DNA from 2 places in the Levilactobacillus suantsaii genome. Region 1 is predicted to be linked to the other one. Evidence: a T-box and tRNA genes for the amino acid it is inferred to sense, from the RefSeq annotation. Region 1 holds a T-box; the other holds one or more tRNA genes.
What was found. The T-box of region 1 lies ahead of tyrS (tyrosine--tRNA ligase). A T-box ahead of a tRNA ligase gene usually reads a tRNA of that ligase, here a tRNA-Tyr.
Positions count from the first base shown of each region.

Region 2: it encodes a tRNA-Tyr, which carries the amino acid that the T-box ahead of tyrS (tyrosine--tRNA ligase) is inferred to sense. The anticodon was not compared.

Region 1 is NZ_CP059603.1:1,132,779-1,142,126, forward strand. Features, by position in the region: gene H3M12_RS05190 (helix-turn-helix domain-containing protein) at 1-1,115, shown strand, start outside; gene H3M12_RS05195 (Nramp family divalent metal transporter) at 1,337-2,716, shown strand; T-box leader at 2,755-2,957, shown strand; gene tyrS (tyrosine--tRNA ligase) at 3,004-4,260, shown strand; rRNA gene H3M12_RS05205 (16S ribosomal RNA) at 4,885-6,449, shown strand; rRNA gene H3M12_RS05210 (23S ribosomal RNA) at 6,667-9,348, shown strand, end outside.
Region 2 is NZ_CP059603.1:1,277,322-1,286,669, reverse strand. Features, by position in the region: gene nagA (N-acetylglucosamine-6-phosphate deacetylase) at 1-33, opposite strand, end outside; gene proC (pyrroline-5-carboxylate reductase) at 111-914, opposite strand; tRNA gene H3M12_RS05880 (tRNA-Gln) at 1,774-1,845, opposite strand; tRNA gene H3M12_RS05875 (tRNA-Tyr) at 1,852-1,934, opposite strand; gene H3M12_RS05870 (metallophosphoesterase) at 2,016-2,831, opposite strand; gene H3M12_RS05865 (peptide MFS transporter) at 2,908-4,386, opposite strand; gene H3M12_RS05860 (PTS lactose/cellobiose transporter subunit IIA) at 4,727-5,008, opposite strand; gene H3M12_RS05855 (PTS sugar transporter subunit IIB) at 5,010-5,342, opposite strand; tRNA gene H3M12_RS05850 (tRNA-Thr) at 5,636-5,708, opposite strand; tRNA gene H3M12_RS05845 (tRNA-Asn) at 5,733-5,805, opposite strand; rRNA gene rrf (5S ribosomal RNA) at 5,812-5,928, opposite strand; rRNA gene H3M12_RS05835 (23S ribosomal RNA) at 5,992-8,906, opposite strand; tRNA gene H3M12_RS05830 (tRNA-Ala) at 9,073-9,145, opposite strand; tRNA gene H3M12_RS05825 (tRNA-Ile) at 9,165-9,239, opposite strand; rRNA gene H3M12_RS05820 (16S ribosomal RNA) at 9,328-9,348, opposite strand, start outside.

The sequences.
Region 1 (9,348 bases):
GTACATCGACCTTTAATCGCCGGATGCGACCGATGCGCCAACAGCTGGCCCAGTATCGGCTAGAATTGACCACCAATCCTTTACAATTGGTGGGAGATGAGGCGTTGGTCGCGTTGTTATACTTTACGTTATTTAGTACGACTTTGACTACGGTGGACGAACTCCCGGAGTTACCGCCGACCTACCAGGGATTGTACGACGCTATCAGCACGACTTACACCAGTGATGCCACGTATCAAAATTCGCGGGGATTGGGGCAACACCGGAATTTATTGATCACCTTGACGTTACTGCGATTGTCGCAGGGGCATCGGTTTGCGCCCCTCCGGTTTCCGCTGGTCCACTTGACGGATCTACGGGCCTTGGCCACGAAATTCCAGCAAGAATTGGGTGATTCCCCACGGGAGGCCTTGACCGAACTGGCAACGTTAGATTATTTGTTGACCAGTTCCCCGTATTTTGTGCGGGCTTTGCAACCGCGCAACATGCAACGGTTGTACGCCGGTTTGCGGCAACAGGCCCCGCGGTATCAATTGGCCCCCAACATTTCGGTATTGAGTGACTTTGCGACCGGGACCAATTGGTTTGCCAACTGGCTGTTCTCGTTGGGGCAGTTTATGTTGTTATTTCGCGTTGACCCGTTGTTGCGGCCTGAAGTGACGGCATTATATCGCACTACGCCGACCTCGACGGAAGCCGCCGCGGAGATTGCGGCTAATTTAGCAAAACTCTACCCTAAAGCGGTCACGCCGAGTGACTTGCGGCTAGTCCAGAAATTTTTGAGTAAGTATACCAACGGGCTGAATCTAACGTCGGCCCTGGTCCAATTTTTAGTCTCGTATGACATGTTGGGTGTCACCACGGACATTTTCAACCGACTGTTGGGCGGGGTCGTGCATCTGCAGTTATTGACCGATACGGTGACCATCGATGAACGATACCGTGGCAACTATATCGTGTTGTACGGGACGGATCCCGAGGCCGTGCGGTTTGCGACGGCCCACCGGCTGGAGACGTTCCACTGGCTCAAGGAATTGAAATACGGGGAGAATCTGGACCGGCGGATTCGGACTTTACGCCGCCACGAACTGTCGTTATTTGCCCTGGATTTTTAGCAAAAGCGAAAAAGAACCGCGGTAGCTTCCGAATTTGCCGTGTCGTGCGTGGCTTCCATGAAAATAATTGTTCACCCAGAATCGCGGCGGAATAAGCTCCCGCCGCATTTTTAGTCTTATTGGTTAAGGGCCAACGTTAAAAGAACCCCCGATCCCCGTTTACAATGGCCTGCCCGTCCGTATAATGGTGACTACCATAAGAGATAGGGGAGTGGAATAACATGACAGACAACGTTTCCAAGGCGCCGGCAGCTAAATCAGACCGCCTGCTGGGGTACGCAAACGGACCGTCGTTGGAAGAAATCAATGGGACCGTCACGATTCCGAAGGGTAAGGGGTTCTGGAAGAACTTGATGGCCTTTTCCGGACCGGGCGCTTTGGTTGCTGTGGGGTATATGGACCCAGGTAACTGGGTCACGTCGATTGGTGGGGGTGCCCAATACGGTTACCTACTGATGTCCGTGATCTTGATTTCCAGTTTGATTGCGATGTTGCTGCAATACATGGCGGCTAAACTGGGCATTGTGACGCAAAAAGACTTGGCGCAAGCCACCCGCTCATACACGTCAAAACGAATCGGGTTCATCCTGTGGATTGTTACTGAATTAGCTATCATGGCGACCGATATCGCCGAAGTTATCGGGGGTGCGATTGCCCTGCAACTGTTGTTCGGGATTCTGCTGATTATCGGCGTTTCTTTGACCGTCTTCGATGTGTTACTACTATTGTTACTGACAAAATTAGGTTTCCGGAAAATCGAAGCCATCGTTATCTGCTTGATTGCAGTGATTCTGGTGGTCTTCGCCTACGAAGTAGTCATCGCTCAACCAAACATGGGTCAAGCGGTTGCTAACTTCATGCCGCAAGCCCAGATTCTCCATCCGGGTCAGTTGACCATGGCCTTGGGAATCGTAGGGGCTACGGTGATGCCGCATAACCTGTACTTACATTCTTCGATTGCGCAAACGCGGAAGTTCGACCGGGACAACCCGGAAGACATGCGCCGGGCCGTGAAGTTCACGACCTGGGACTCGAACATTCAGTTGATTGGGGCCTTTGTCATCAACTGCTTGCTGTTACTCTTGGGGGCAGCGTTGTTCTTCGGAAAAGACGTGGATAAATTAGGAACGTTTGGAAACTTGTACGCCGCTTTACAAGACAATCAATTGGCGGGTGCCGTAGCGTCACCATTCTTATCGACCTTGTTTGCAGTCGCCCTGTTGGCTTCCGGTCAAAACTCAACGATCACTGGGACCTTGACGGGTCAGGTGATTATGGAAGGGTTCATCAACTTGCGGGTCCCAATCTGGGTCCGGCGGTTGGTGACGCGGCTCTTGTCCGTAGCACCCGTGGTCATTTGTACCATTATTTACGGGGGAAGCGAAATGGCGTTGGACCGCTTGCTGGTCAACTCCCAGGTCTTCTTGTCCATCGCCCTGCCGTTTTCCATGATTCCGTTGACGTTGTTCACCTCATCGAAGAAAATCATGGGGGAATACGTCAACAAACGGTGGGTTACGTGGCTGGCCTGGATTAGCACGATCGTGTTGACGGTGTTGAACGTTCAAATCGTCTGGACCAGCATCGCGGGGCTCTTTTAGAGAGTTGACTTTTCGCCTTAGGGCCAGTATCATCAAGACCATAAGCAACGAAACAGTTCAGTAGTGGTCTTGGCAACGGTTCAGAGAGCTGACGGGAGTGGGAGTCAGTCCGACCAGGAACATGAATTACCCTGTGGAGCACCCGGAATTTACCGGCGGGCCATTCCGTTAACGATGACGAGCGGTTGTCAAAACTGACAACAACTTGGGTGGTAACGCGGATTTTAGATTCGTCCCTGATGGTCATGTGACCGTTGGGGACTTTTTTAGTTATAGGAGGAAACAAGATGTCGATTATTGATGAGTTAAAGTGGCGGGGTGCCATTAACCAACAAACGGACGAAGCGGGGCTGAGTGAGCTCGTCGCCCAAAAGGCCGTGGGGTTATACGCGGGGATTGACCCGACGGGGGATTCGATGCACATTGGGCATTTGATTCCGTTTATGATTTTGAAACGGTTCCAGTTAGCGGGTCACCGGCCATACATCGTGATTGGTGGGGCCACGGGCTCTATCGGGGACCCGTCCGGCAAGAAGTCGGAACGGAAACTTCAGACTATGGACCAGGTTCGGCACAACCAGGACTGCTTAACGGCTCAAATGGAACATCTTTTTGGGCAGGATGGTAGCTTTAAGATCGTCAACAACTACGATTGGTTGTCCAAACTCTCCCTATTAGATTTCTTGCGGGATTACGGGAAGCTATTCAACGTCAACACCATGTTGAACAAGGAAATCGTGGCGTCCCGGTTGGAAGTCGGGATTTCCTACACGGAATTCACTTACCAGATTCTGCAATCCATCGATTTCTTACATCTTTACCAGCACGAAGACGTGCAACTCCAAATCGGGGGGGCCGACCAGTGGGGCAACATCACCTCAGGAATTGACTTGATTCACCGGCAAGAAGGCGCCGACGCTAAGGTCTACGGGTTGACCATCCCGTTACTTTTGAAGGCGGACGGCACCAAGTTCGGGAAGTCTGAAGGGGGCAACGTCTGGTTGGACCCGAAGAAAACTTCACCGTACGAATTCTACCAATTCTGGATTAATACGGATGATCGCGACGTAGTGAAGTTCTTGAAGTACTTCACTTTCTTGAGCCAAGATGAGATTCAGGATTTGGCCACGGCGGTCGCCACGCACCCCGAAAAGCGGGAAGCCCAGACCCGCTTGGCTGAAGAAGTCACGGAATTCGTCCATGGCCATCAAGCCGTCGTCGAAGCTAAACACATTACTAAGGCGTTGTTCTCTGGGGATGTTGCGGCGTTAACGGCCAGTGAAATTGAACAAGGCTTCAAGAACATGCCATCCGTAACGGTCTCTTCGGATAAGCAAGGGTTAGTCGAATGGTTAGTTGATACTACGCAGATTGAGTCTTCTCGGCGTCAGGCCCGTGAAGATATCACCAATGGGGCCATTCGCATCAACGGTGAAAAGGTGACCGACACTAACGCCGAAATTGATCCGACGAGTGCCTTTGAAGGTAAGTTCGTAATTGTTCGGCGCGGGAAGAAGCGTTACTTCTTAGCTCGGGTACAGTAAATTTGAATAATTAACGGTTAGCTGGTTCTTTAATAAGCGGAACAGCTCGTGAGCTGGAAGGTGACTTCCAGCTTTTTTATTGGGGAAGTTACGACGGTGAGATGCCCAACGAGGGAAAAACAAAGCCGAACAGTCAGCGTGCTTTAGCTAGGGAACACACGGCCGTTGGCTAACTATAATCTCGGTTGGTAATGGATGATATGCGTTTGAAAAAAGGTGTATGAAAAGAGGCGATTTTAGTTGACGCGGCAGGCCCAGCTTGGTATAGTTATAGACGTTGTCACGAGGAATCACCAACTAGACCAATTTGAATGATTGAAATTAGTTGTTGACGAAGTGCCGACGGAATGTTATCCTAATTAAGTTGTCGCTTGGCGATGACGAACCAACAAGAAACGTTGTTAAATCAAACTTCTTGTTGACAAGCATATCAGCCAAATGATATGATGATTAAGTTGTCTGCTTCGGCGGATAACGAGTAGACCTTTGAAAACTGAACATTGTTTCGACAAACCAAATATGTGTAGGGCGGTTTGAATTTATTCAAACCCAAACAATATTTGCGAAGTCAATTCGCTTTTAAAATGTAACAACAATCGATGAGCTATTCGAGCTTATCATCTTTAAGATGAGAGTTTGATCCTGGCTCAGGACGAACGCTGGCGGCATGCCTAATACATGCAAGTCGAACGAGCTTTGGTTGATTGACGTGCTTGCACTGATTTCTTCCTAAAGCGAGTGGCGAACTGGTGAGTAACACGTGGAAAACCTGCCCAGAAGCAGGGGATAACACTTGGAAACAGGTGCTAATACCGTATAACAACAAAAACCGCATGGTTTTTGTTTGAAAGATGGTTTCGGCTATCACTTCTGGATGGTTCCGCGGCGCATTAGCTTGTTGGTGAGGTAACGGCCCACCAAGGCGATGATGCGTAGCCGACCTGAGAGGGTAATCGGCCACATTGGGACTGAGACACGGCCCAGACTCCTACGGGAGGCAGCAGTAGGGAATCTTCCACAATGGACGCAAGTCTGATGGAGCAATGCCGCGTGAGTGAAGAAGGGTTTCGGCTCGTAAAACTCTGTTGTTGAAGAAGAACGGGTGTCAGAGTAACTGTTGACATCGTGACGGTATTCAACCAGAAAGCCACGGCTAACTACGTGCCAGCAGCCGCGGTAATACGTAGGTGGCAAGCGTTGTCCGGATTTATTGGGCGTAAAGCGAGCGCAGGCGGTTATTTAAGTCTGATGTGAAAGCCTTCGGCTTAACCGAAGAAGTGCATCGGAAACTGGATGACTTGAGTGCAGAAGAGGACAGTGGAACTCCATGTGTAGCGGTGGAATGCGTAGATATATGGAAGAACACCAGTGGCGAAGGCGGCTGTCTAGCCTGTAACTGACGCTGAGGCTCGAAAGCATGGGTAGCAAACAGGATTAGATACCCTGGTAGTCCATGCCGTAAACGATGAGTGCTAGGTGTTGGAGGGTTTCCGCCCTTCAGTGCCGCAGCTAACGCATTAAGCACTCCGCCTGGGGAGTACGACCGCAAGGTTGAAACTCAAAGGAATTGACGGGGGCCCGCACAAGCGGTGGAGCATGTGGTTTAATTCGAAGCTACGCGAAGAACCTTACCAGGTCTTGACATCTTCTGCCAATCCTAGAGATAGGACGTTCCCTTCGGGGACAGAATGACAGGTGGTGCATGGTTGTCGTCAGCTCGTGTCGTGAGATGTTGGGTTAAGTCCCGCAACGAGCGCAACCCTTATTATCAGTTGCCAGCATTCAGTTGGGCACTCTGGTGAGACTGCCGGTGACAAACCGGAGGAAGGTGGGGATGACGTCAAATCATCATGCCCCTTATGACCTGGGCTACACACGTGCTACAATGGACGGTACAACGAGTCGCGAAGTCGTGAGGCCAAGCTAATCTCTTAAAGCCGTTCTCAGTTCGGATTGTAGGCTGCAACTCGCCTACATGAAGTTGGAATCGCTAGTAATCGCGGATCAGCATGCCGCGGTGAATACGTTCCCGGGCCTTGTACACACCGCCCGTCACACCATGAGAGTTTGTAACACCCAAAGTCGGTGAGGTAACCTTTTGGAGCCAACCGCCTAAGGTGGGACAGATGATTAGGGTGAAGTCGTAACAAGGTAGCCGTAGGAGAACCTGCGGCTGGATCACCTCCTTTCTAAGGAATAATACGGAGGCCTGCACATACTTTGTTGAAACAATGGTCAGTTTTGAGGGGTCTACCCTCAAGCTTGTTCTTTGAAAACTAGATATTATCAATTATTTTCCTTTAATTATTAAAGATAATTAAACCGAGAACACCGCGTTTATTTTGAGTTTTTTAATTAGTTTATTCGCTAATACTCAATTAATCAGCGGTCACGAAGTGACCGTTAGGTTAAGTTATGAAGGGCGCATGGTGAATGCCTTGGTACTAGGAGCCGATGAAGGACGGGACTAACACCGATATGCTTCGGGGAGTTGTACGTAAGCTTTGATCCGGAGATTTCCGAATGGGGAAACCCAATCATCTTTACCGATGATTACAACTCAGGGAATACATACTTGAGTTGAGGCAGACGTGGGGAACTGAAACATCTAAGTACCCACAGGAAGAGAAAGAAAATTCGATTCCCTAAGTAGCGGCGAGCGAACGGGGAACAGCCCAAACCAACAAGCTTGCTTGTTGGGGTTGTAGGACTGAACATTTGAGTTACCAAAGTCAGTGATAGCCGAAACATCTGGGAAGGTGTGGCAGAGCGGGTGATACCCCCGTAGGCGAAATCGTTGACCCTCAGTTCAGGATCCTGAGTACGGCCAGACACGTGAAACCTGGTCGGAATCCGGGAGGACCATCTCCCAAGGCTAAATACTCCCTAGTGACCGATAGTGAACCAGTACCGTGAGGGAAAGGTGAAAAGCACCCCGGAAGGGGAGTGAAATAGTTCCTGAAACCATGTGCCTACAATTAGTTAGAGCCCGTTAATGGGTGATAGCGTGCCTTTTGTAGAATGAACCGGCGAGTTACGTTAATTTGCAAGGTTAAGGTGTAAAGACCGGAGCCGTAGCGAAAGCGAGTCTGAAACGGGCGTTTCAGTAAGTTGACGTAGACCCGAAACCAGGTGACCTATCCATGTCCAGGCTGAAGGTGCGGTAAAACGCACTGGAGGGCCGAACCCGTGTATGTTGAAAAATGCTGGGATGAGGTGTGGATAGCGGTGAAATTCCAAACGAACTTGGAGATAGCTGGTTCTCTCCGAAATAGCTTTAGGGTTAGCCTCGGATGAAGAATCGTGGAGGTAGAGCCACTGTTTGGACTAGGGGCCCGTCATGGGTTACTGAATTCAGATAAACTCCGAATGCCACTGATTTATATCCGGGAGTCAGACGATGAGTGATAAGATCCACCGTCGAAAGGGGAACAGCCCAGACCACCAATTAAGGTCCCTAAATATGTGCTGAGTGGAAAAGGATGTGGAATTGCATAGACAGCTAGGATGTTGGCTCAGAAGCAGCCATCATTTAAAGAGTGCGTAATAGCTCACTAGCCGAGTGACTCTGCGCCGAAAATATACCGGGGCTAAGCACATTACCGAAATTGTGGACGCAACTATGTTGCGTGATAGGAGAGCGTTCTAAGGGCAACGAAGCTAGACCGCAAGGACTAGTGGAGCGCTTAGAAGTGAGAATGCCGGTATGAGTAGCGAAAGATCAGTGAGAATCTGATCCACCGAATGACTAAGGTTTCCTGGGGAAGGCTCGTCCTCCCAGGGTCAGTCGGGACCTAAGCCGAGGCCGCAAGGCGTAGGCGATGGATAACAGGTTGATATTCCTGTACTAGTTAAGATTGTTTGAACGATGGAGGGACGCAGGAGGCTAAAGCATGCGCACGATTGGAAATGTGCGTCCAAACGCTGAGTCTGGTGATGAGTCAAATGCTTATCGCTAAGGACAAGGCGCGACGGGGACCGAATTTTAGTAGGGAAGTGCTCCACGTCACACTGCCGAGAAAAGCTTCTAGTGAGATCTTAATTACCCGTACCGCAAACCGACACAGGTAGTCGAGGAGAGTATCCTAAGGTGAGCGAGTGAACTCTCGTTAAGGAACTCGGCAAAATGACCCCGTAACTTCGGGAGAAGGGGTGCTACACGCAAGTGTAGCCGCAGTGAAAAGGCCCAGGCGACTGTTTATCAAAAACACAGGTTTCTGCAAAATCGTAAGATGAAGTATAGGGGCTGACGCCTGCCCGGTGCTGGAAGGTTAAGTGGATGAGTTAGCTTCGGCGAAGCCCAGAAATGAAGCCCCAGTAAACGGCGGCCGTAACTATAACGGTCCTAAGGTAGCGAAATTCCTTGTCGGGTAAGTTCCGACCCGCACGAAAGGCGTAACGATCTGGGCACTGTCTCAACGAGAGACTCGGTGAAATTATATTACCTGTGAAGATGCAGGTTACCCGCGACAGGACGGAAAGACCCCATGGAGCTTTACTGTAGCTTGATATTGGGTGTTGACACAGCTTGTACAGGATAGGTCGGAGCCGTAGATATCGGAACGCTAGTTTCGATGGAGGCGCTGGTGGGATACGACCCTCGCTGTGTGAACACTCTAACCCGCGCCACTCATCGTGGCGGGAGACAGTGTCAGGTAGGCAGTTTGACTGGGGCGGTCGCCTCCCAAAAAGTAACGGAGGCGCCCAAAGGTTCCCTCAGAATGGTTGGAAATCATTCGATGAGTGTAAAGGCAGAAGGGAGCTTGACTGCGAGACAGACAGGTCGAGCAGGGACGAAAGTCGGGCTTAGTGATCCGGTGGTACCGTATGGAAGGGCCATCGCTCAACGGATAAAAGCTACCCTGGGGATAACAGGCTTATCTCCCCCAAGAGTCCACATCGACGGGGAGGTTTGGCACCTCGATGTCGGCTCATCGCATCCTGGGGCTGTAGTCGGTCCCAAGGGTTGGGCTGTTCGCCCATTAAAGCGGTACGCGAGCTGGGTTCAGAACGTCGTGAGACAGTTCGGTCCCTATCCGTCGCGGGCGTAGGAAATTTGAGAGGAGCTGTCCTTAGTACGAGAGGACC
Region 2 (9,348 bases), 140 kb from region 1:
ATAAATTTTAGCGTGTTTTAAGACAATGCTCATAATGCTCCTCCTCGATTAAGGCCCAACTAACAACATTGTCATTATAATCGGTATAGACCATCGTTGCAAGTCAGAACTTAGTGGCGACCCGCTTGATCTTTCGCTACCGTGGCGTCGATGCCTTTGACGACTGATGTCATCAAACCGGCTTCTTCCATGGCCAACAAACCAGCCACGGTACTGCCCCCTGGTGAGGCGACTTGGTCGATCAAGGCAAACGGAATTTTGTCGCTCTTCAAGACCATTTTGGCCGACCCCAACGTGGCTTGCGCGGCAATCTGGGTCGCCTGGGCCTTGGTCAGGCCATACTTCACGCCGGCCCGGCTAAGACTATCGATAAACAAGTCGATGTAGGCTGGCGAACTCCCCGCTAACGCACTAAAAATTCCAAATTGGTCTTCAGCGAGTTGCGTGGTGGTCCCAATCGCGCCAAAGACGCCTAACGCACTGGTCAGTTTGCCACCGGTCAGTTGAGAATTAGCCGCTACAGCGGTCATCCCCGCCCTAATTTCCACGTTCACGTTCGGGAGCGTCCGCAAAATCGGCACCTTTGTTCCCACAATGTCGCCCATGGTCGCTAACGACAACCCCGCCACGATCGAAATCAACGTGGTCTGGCCGTCGGCGAGTTGGGGTTTGATTTCCCGTAACACATCTGGAACCACGTTGGGCGTGACCGCCAGGACCACTAAATCGCTTTGCGTTGCCACGTCGGCATTGCTCGCCGCCGTCATCAACCCATGCTGTTTGGCGTACGGCGCATAATTTTCCTGTCGCCGGCTATGCACGATGATGTCTTCCGGTAAAAACGCCTTTGCTTGGAGCAGGCCGGCGATAATCGCCTGGGCCATCCCACCAACACCAATAAAACCAATATTCATCATAAATCCCCCTAAACGCCGCCCGACACTGTCGGTGTCGTCGATTATTTGTCCGGTGATGCCTCCACCATGGTAGCGAATACATCGAAATTGGTCTAAGACTGGCCGCCGTTCCGGTTTGTTCGAGGACCTGTCTCGAAACCAACGGACCCGTAATTTGGTCTAACCGGTCTGCACCATGATTAAGTCGACTTTAGCGAAAAAAACGGCACTTGTCAATTTATCGCCGGGAGAAAACCAGTCACTGCAGGGGCAGACGCCGAAAATTGGATAGAAAAAGGATCTATAGTATCTGTTATTGAGACTCAAGATAGACTTGGGTGTTCGCAACAGATGATATAGAACCAGAATTTTCGGACGCATACCTTTTTACAACCCACATAGCTACTTTAATCATTTGACCTGTTTACTTGACCCAGAGCAGTCCCTAATAACTAAAAGTCATATTACTTTTTAGGATAAAATATTTTAGCCCATAGTTCAGAAAGAAAGGCAAAGACCAATTGAAAAATAGTCACTATCAATGTATTTTCCCAATAGCCAACTAAGTATTTCTTGAATTTTTTAAAAATTATAAATCATCTTCAAATATAATTTAAAGCACCACAGCCGTAACAGCCTTTGCCAAACGCTTTGCCGTCTTCTTTGAACATCCAAGTCCTCTCAAGAAGCTTGCGACAGCATGCTGAACATCTTTCTCACCACCAGATAGTTTAACAACCATTTTCAGCTTAGTTACTTCCAAAATAATCTATCAACTTCACTTGACGAAGAACCAGATTATCAATAATCGCTTACAAAGAGCAAAAAAAAAGAAACCCAGGATAATCCCAAGTTCCCACCGCGGTGATTCATCTGATTGGGCTAGCTGGGTTCGAACCAGCGCATCACGGGATCAAAACCCGTTGCCTTACCACTTGGCTATAGCCCAAGAATATGGAGGGGAGTGGATTCGAACCACCGAACCCGAAGGAGCGGATTTACAGTCCGCCGCGTTTAGCCAGACTTCGCTACCCCTCCAAAAAATGAAACGTCGTAACGAATCAACTTCACTATCATACAAAATTCTGCATAAACCGTCAAGCCTTTTTCTAACTTTTTTTAGGTCAAGGTTAAAATTCGTAACCGTCGGCGCCATTCCGTCATGAAATCCCCACTCTCCCACTCATTCAAGCGATGATTGTGGTACCCCAGCGCTTGGTTATAGTACCAGGTATTGCTGAGGTGTTGCGGCCAGTAATGCCGGTGCATGTGCCCAAAGACAACTACGGGGACCTGGTATTGCGCAAACAATTGTCCCAGACGCGGACTGCCCATGACGGCATTAGCCATGTTCCAGAAGCGGTTGTCTTGGGTGTAAACGATGTATTCACGACGGGGGACAAAGTGCGTCATCACCAGGACTTGCTTCTGGGCCGCTTGAGCTTGGGCTAATTGCGCCGTTAATTGCCCGTAGACCCGTTCGAAGCGCTGGGGGTCACTCAAGTCCTGGGGAATGCTGCTATCGACCCAGAAGGCGTTTTTCCAGGCTTGAAAGTTGCGCCCCACTAAATTATCCGCAAAACCGTAGTCGTACCAGCCATTGTTGCCGATAATGCGCCAGTTGGTCCCCGCCACGTCCAGAAATTGGTTGTGCAAATACGTGGGCGTCAGTGGCGTTTCCAAGGCCGCGGCACTCACGTCATGCAACATATCGTGGTTACCCGCAATAAAGCGGACCTGTGCCGGGGCCAGTTGCGTTTGCAAGGCCTGGGCAATTCGTACAGACTGGTCAAAATGATTCGAGAGGTCGCCCGCAATCAGGTAAAGTCCCACTCGTTGTCGCTTCAAATAAGCTACCTGCTGGGTAATGATTTGGGCTGGGTCCACTCGGTTCACGTCAAAATGCAGATCACTGATTAGCGCTACGCGTACCATGTCCATTCCCCCTTTCGTGGCCAGCAAAAAATTGCCCGCCTAGATGACCTAGCGTAGCACTTTTTCGCGTTAAAACCTATTTAATTCCCGCCATTAATTTCTTCAGCGGTTTAACCAGCATAAACAAGATAACCCCGGCAACCAGGGCAACGATAGCGACTCCCATAAAGTAAGCCACTTCGTTTTCTGGGGTGTAGAGTTTAACGATTTGCGCGTTGACCGCTTGCCCAGCGGAGTCCGCTAAGAACCACATACTCATCATCTGTGACTGGAAGGCCCGTGGCGCTAACTTCGTGGTGACGGACAATCCAATCGGGGAAATCAGCATTTCGGCAATTTCCACGATGGCCCAACTGCCGACCAGCCATAACGGACTGACCTTGGCACTGGTCCCAAACATCATGACTGGAACCACCATCAGCAGGTAAGAAACCCCGGCAAAAATCATCCCAGTCGCAAACTTAGTAGGAGAACTTGGTTGGTTCTTACCCCAACGGTCCCACAAGAAAGCAAAGATTGGCGTGTAGATCAGGATGAACAACGGGTTCAAGGATTGATACCAAGCTGGTAAGATATGCAGGCCCAAGAAATTGTTGTTCGTCTGGTCGGCCGCAAACAGCGCCAGAACGGATGACCCTTGTTCTTCAATGGCCCAGAAGACGGCCGCGGCAATAAACAGCCCTAAGTAAGCCCAAACATGCTTCCGTTCGGTGGTATTAACCTTTTTACTCGTTAAGAAGAGCGTAAAGTAAACCACTGGTGTGGCAATCGCAATAATAGAAAGTAACAGGATAAAGCTATTGATGTTCAGTGAGCCCATAAGCCCCATTAACAAGAGAATTAATGCGAACGCCACCAAACCAATGATGACCCGAACTGACAACTTCTTTAAGTCGCCCGGTTCCAGTGGATCGGTCGGGTACAAGCTATCCTTGCTTAAGTACTTGCGCCCACCGAACCAGTATTGAATCAAACCAAAGAACATCCCGATAGCGGCTAAGGAGAACCCTAAGTGGAAGTTGTAGTCTAATCCTAACCAGCCCACAAGGTATGGGGCAACTAACGACCCTAAGTTAATCCCAAAGACGAAGATGGTAAACCCTGAATCCCGACGAGGATCACCGGTATCGTACAAGCCCCCGACCATTTCGGAAACGTTGGGCTTCAATAACCCGGTCCCCAGCACAATTAGTAAGATGGATACAAATAGGGCCATCTTGCCGGCGGGGATTGATAAGGCGATGTGCCCGAACATGATGAAGACCCCACCGATGAACACGGTCCGGCGACTTCCCCAGACCCGGTCACTTAAATAGCCCCCTAAAACGGCGGACAAATAAACCATGGACCCGTAAATCGACATAATCGAGGCGGCGGTTCCCTGATCGAACCCTAAACCACCCTTAGTAACTGAGTAGTACATGTAGTAGATCAGGATGGCACGCATGCCGTAGTAACTGAATCGTTCCCACATTTCGGTGAAGAACAGTGTGGATAATCCACGCGGTTGGCCAAAGAAAGATTTATCTTGGCTGACTTCCGATTTGTTGTTCAAGTTGATAATACCTCCATTGCATTCTGACAAAAACTATATTTATGCTCCGTAAGGAATAACGGTCGACCCACTGCATACGAACATCTCATAGGTCTCTCATAAAACATAGTGATAATTATAATCCATAGAAGGCCATTACGCAACGGCTTTCGGAATGTAAGCGCCTTTAAACAGCTAAAAGCCGGGCTTGAATAATGAATAAAAAATTGACTCGAGCATGCAATCTTCTTATTTTTTATTCATTTCGCTCTTAAAAACGAGTCCGTTTTTTATGAGTCACCACCCCTCCTTAAAATTTAAAAAATTCAGCCAATATCGGCTGAATTTTTTAAAAGTTGTTTTATTTTGATAATAATGCTTGAACCAGGTCATAATTGCTCTCAACGGCCATGAGGGTGTCCAGTACGTGACACCCCAAAACATTGGGACTTGCCTGTCGATCAGCTAAGCGCGCAGTCAATTGGTTCTGCAGCCGATGAGCAGTTACCAACTGATCATGTCCGGCTTGTAACTCAAGGACGCCCGTTTGATGATATGTCTGGATGGCCTGAAATAACGTTTGTTTCGCCTGGCCAGCTGTCGTGAGGACCTGCATGGCCAGTTGGTCGTTCGTCGGGGTCATTTTAGAGGCTCGCAACGGCTTTTCCCGCCGTTAGCCCTAATGTTTGACTTGCAAACTTAACCAGGGCCTTACTGTTTAGCCAGCCATAAATGTCATTGGGAATCACCGCAACGTTGACGTTAGCTGTCCACGCGGCATCTAGTTGGTCTTGATAAGCGACTTGCGGGGCTAATAAGACTAAATCCTGTTCAGCCAATTGTGCGGGCGTTAGCTCTGCAAAACTAGTTGCCGTAAACCGTAAGGAGACCCGCCGGGCTTCGGCAACTCGTTTGGCTTCTCCCAGAAATAAGTGACTAGAAATCCCCTGACCACAAACTAATAAGACGTTTTTCATAATGCGCATCTCCCTTTTTATCTGTTTCTTCGATACTTCTAGAATAGCACTAAGTTAAGTATACCACAAGTATTATATTTAAAAATCAATACCCAAAAATAAGCTCAAAATATTATCAAACCGGCAATTATAAGACTATACCAATTATTGCAATTGACCTATACCAGTTAAGAAAGCGATTACAGCGGCAGGGCTAGTCGTGGCCGCATCACGTCACATTATCAGTTTAGGCAGCCACCGGGAAAAAAGCCACAAAAAAACATCATTCACCGAAGTGAATGATGTCATTAAGATGCCGGCTGAGGAATTCGAATCCCCGACCCTCGGTTTACGATACCGATGCTCTACCAGCTGAGCTAAGCCGGCATACTTGCTAATAGATTAGCACAACTCCGGCAGGCGGACTCGAACCGTCGACAACCTGATTAACAGTCAGGGGCTCTACCAACTGAGCTATGCCGGAATAATCGCGTGGCAACGTCCTATCCTCGCAGGGGGCGATCCCCCAACTACTATTGGCGTGCTGAAGCTTAACTTCCGTGTTCGGCATGGGAACGGGTGTATCCTTCAGGCTATCGCCACCACACTATTGAGAGCTTATTCCCTCAAAACTAGGTATTACCAATTATCTCCTGAGAACACCAATCACTTGGTTAAGTCCTCGACCGATTAGTACTGGTCCGCTCCACGCCTCACGGCGCTGCTACTTCCAGCCTATCTACCTGATCATCTCTCAGGGGTCTTACTTCCATAAAGGAATGGGAAATCTCATCTTGAGGCGAGTTTCACACTTAGATGCTTTCAGCGTTTATCTCATCCATACATAGCTACCCAGCGATGCGCCTGGCGGCACAACTGGTACACCAGAGGTATGTCCATCCCGGTCCTCTCGTACTAAGGACAGCTCCTCTCAAATTTCCTACGCCCGCGACGGATAGGGACCGAACTGTCTCACGACGTTCTGAACCCAGCTCGCGTACCGCTTTAATGGGCGAACAGCCCAACCCTTGGGACCGACTACAGCCCCAGGATGCGATGAGCCGACATCGAGGTGCCAAACCTCCCCGTCGATGTGGACTCTTGGGGGAGATAAGCCTGTTATCCCCAGGGTAGCTTTTATCCGTTGAGCGATGGCCCTTCCATACGGTACCACCGGATCACTAAGCCCGACTTTCGTCCCTGCTCGACCTGTCTGTCTCGCAGTCAAGCTCCCTTCTGCCTTTACACTCGTCGAATGATTTCCAACCATTCTGAGGGAACCTTTGGGCGCCTCCGTTACTTTTTGGGAGGCGACCGCCCCAGTCAAACTGCCTACCTGACACTGTCTCCCGCCACGATGAGTGGCGCGGGTTAGAGTGTTCACACAGCGAGGGTCGTATCCCACCAGCGCCTCCATCGAAACTAGCGTTCCGATATCTACGGCTCCGACCTATCCTGTACAAGCTGTGTCAACACCCAATATCAAGCTACAGTAAAGCTCCATGGGGTCTTTCCGTCCTGTCGCGGGTAACCTGCATCTTCACAGGTAATATAATTTCACCGAGTCTCTCGTTGAGACAGTGCCCAGATCGTTACGCCTTTCGTGCGGGTCGGAACTTACCCGACAAGGAATTTCGCTACCTTAGGACCGTTATAGTTACGGCCGCCGTTTACTGGGGCTTCATTTCTGGGCTTCGCCGAAGCTAACTCATCCACTTAACCTTCCAGCACCGGGCAGGCGTCAGCCCCTATACTTCATCTTACGATTTTGCAGAAACCTGTGTTTTTGATAAACAGTCGCCTGGGCCTTTTCACTGCGGCTACACTTGCGTGTAGCACCCCTTCTCCCGAAGTTACGGGGTCATTTTGCCGAGTTCCTTAACGAGAGTTCACTCGCTCACCTTAGGATACTCTCCTCGACTACCTGTGTCGGTTTGCGGTACGGGTAATTAAGATCTCACTAGAAGCTTTTCTCGGCAGTGTGACGTGGAGCACTTCCCTACTAAAATTCGGTCCCCGTCGCGCCTTGTCCTTAGCGATAAGCATTTGACTCATCACCAGACTCAGCGTTTGGACGCACATTTCCAATCGTGCGCATGCTTTAGCCTCCTGCGTCCCTCCATCGTTCAAACAATCTTAACTAGTACAGGAATATCAACCTGTTATCCATCGCCTACGCCTTGCGGCCTCGGCTTAGGTCCCGACTGACCCTGGGAGGACGAGCCTTCCCCAGGAAACCTTAGTCATTCGGTGGATCAGATTCTCACTGATCTTTCGCTACTCATACCGGCATTCTCACTTCTAAGCGCTCCACTAGTCCTTGCGGTCTAGCTTCGTTGCCCTTAGAACGCTCTCCTATCACGCAACATAGTTGCGTCCACAATTTCGGTAATGTGCTTAGCCCCGGTATATTTTCGGCGCAGAGTCACTCGGCTAGTGAGCTATTACGCACTCTTTAAATGATGGCTGCTTCTGAGCCAACATCCTAGCTGTCTATGCAATTCCACATCCTTTTCCACTCAGCACATATTTAGGGACCTTAATTGGTGGTCTGGGCTGTTCCCCTTTCGACGGTGGATCTTATCACTCATCGTCTGACTCCCGGATATAAATCAGTGGCATTCGGAGTTTATCTGAATTCAGTAACCCATGATGGGCCCCTAGTCCAAACAGTGGCTCTACCTCCACGATTCTTCATCCGAGGCTAACCCTAAAGCTATTTCGGAGAGAACCAGCTATCTCCAAGTTCGTTTGGAATTTCACCGCTATCCACACCTCATCCCAGCATTTTTCAACATACACGGGTTCGGCCCTCCAGTGCGTTTTACCGCACCTTCAGCCTGGACATGGATAGGTCACCTGGTTTCGGGTCTACGTCAACTTACTGAAACGCCCGTTTCAGACTCGCTTTCGCTACGGCTCCGGTCTTTACACCTTAACCTTGCAAATTAACGTAACTCGCCGGTTCATTCTACAAAAGGCACGCTATCACCCATTAACGGGCTCTAACTAATTGTAGGAACATGGTTTCAGGAACTATTTCACTCCCCTTCCGGGGTGCTTTTCACCTTTCCCTCACGGTACTGGTTCACTATCGGTCACTAGGGAGTATTTAGCCTTGGGAGATGGTCCTCCCGGATTCCGACCAGGTTTCACGTGTCTGGCCGTACTCAGGATCCTGAACTGAGGGTCAACGATTTCGCCTACGGGGGTATCACCCGCTCTGCCACACCTTCCCAGATGTTTCGGCTATCACTGACTTTGGTAACTCAAATGTTCAGTCCTACAACCCCAACAAGCAAGCTTGTTGGTTTGGGCTGTTCCCCGTTCGCTCGCCGCTACTTAGGGAATCGAATTTTCTTTCTCTTCCTGTGGGTACTTAGATGTTTCAGTTCCCCACGTCTGCCTCAACTCAAGTATGTATTCCCTGAGTTGTAATCATCGGTAAAGATGATTGGGTTTCCCCATTCGGAAATCTCCGGATCAAAGCTTACGTACAGCTCCCCGAAGCATATCGGTGTTAGTCCCGTCCTTCATCGGCTCCTAGTACCAAGGCATTCACCATGCGCCCTTCATAACTTAACCTAACGGCCACTTCGTGACCGCTGATTAATTGAGTATTAGCGAATAAACTAATTAAAAAACTCAAAATAAACGCGGTGTTCTCGGTTTAATTATCTTTAATAATTAAAGGAAAATAATTGATAATATCTAGTTTTCAAAGAACAAACTTAATGCTTTTTCGCATCAATGGAGAATAACGGGATCGAACCGTTGACCTCCTGCTTGCAAAGCAGGTGCTCTCCCAGCTGAGCTAATTCCCCATATCGACCTTACGGTCAATGGGCATAAATGGACTCGAACCATCGACCTCACGCTTATCAGGCGTGCGCTCTAAACCAGCTGAGCTATACGCCCAAAATAGCACATAAGGTTTGAGGGTAAATCCCTCAAAACTGACCATTGTTTCAACAAAGTATGTGTAGGCCTCCGTATTATTCCTTAGAAAGGAGGTGATCCAGCCACA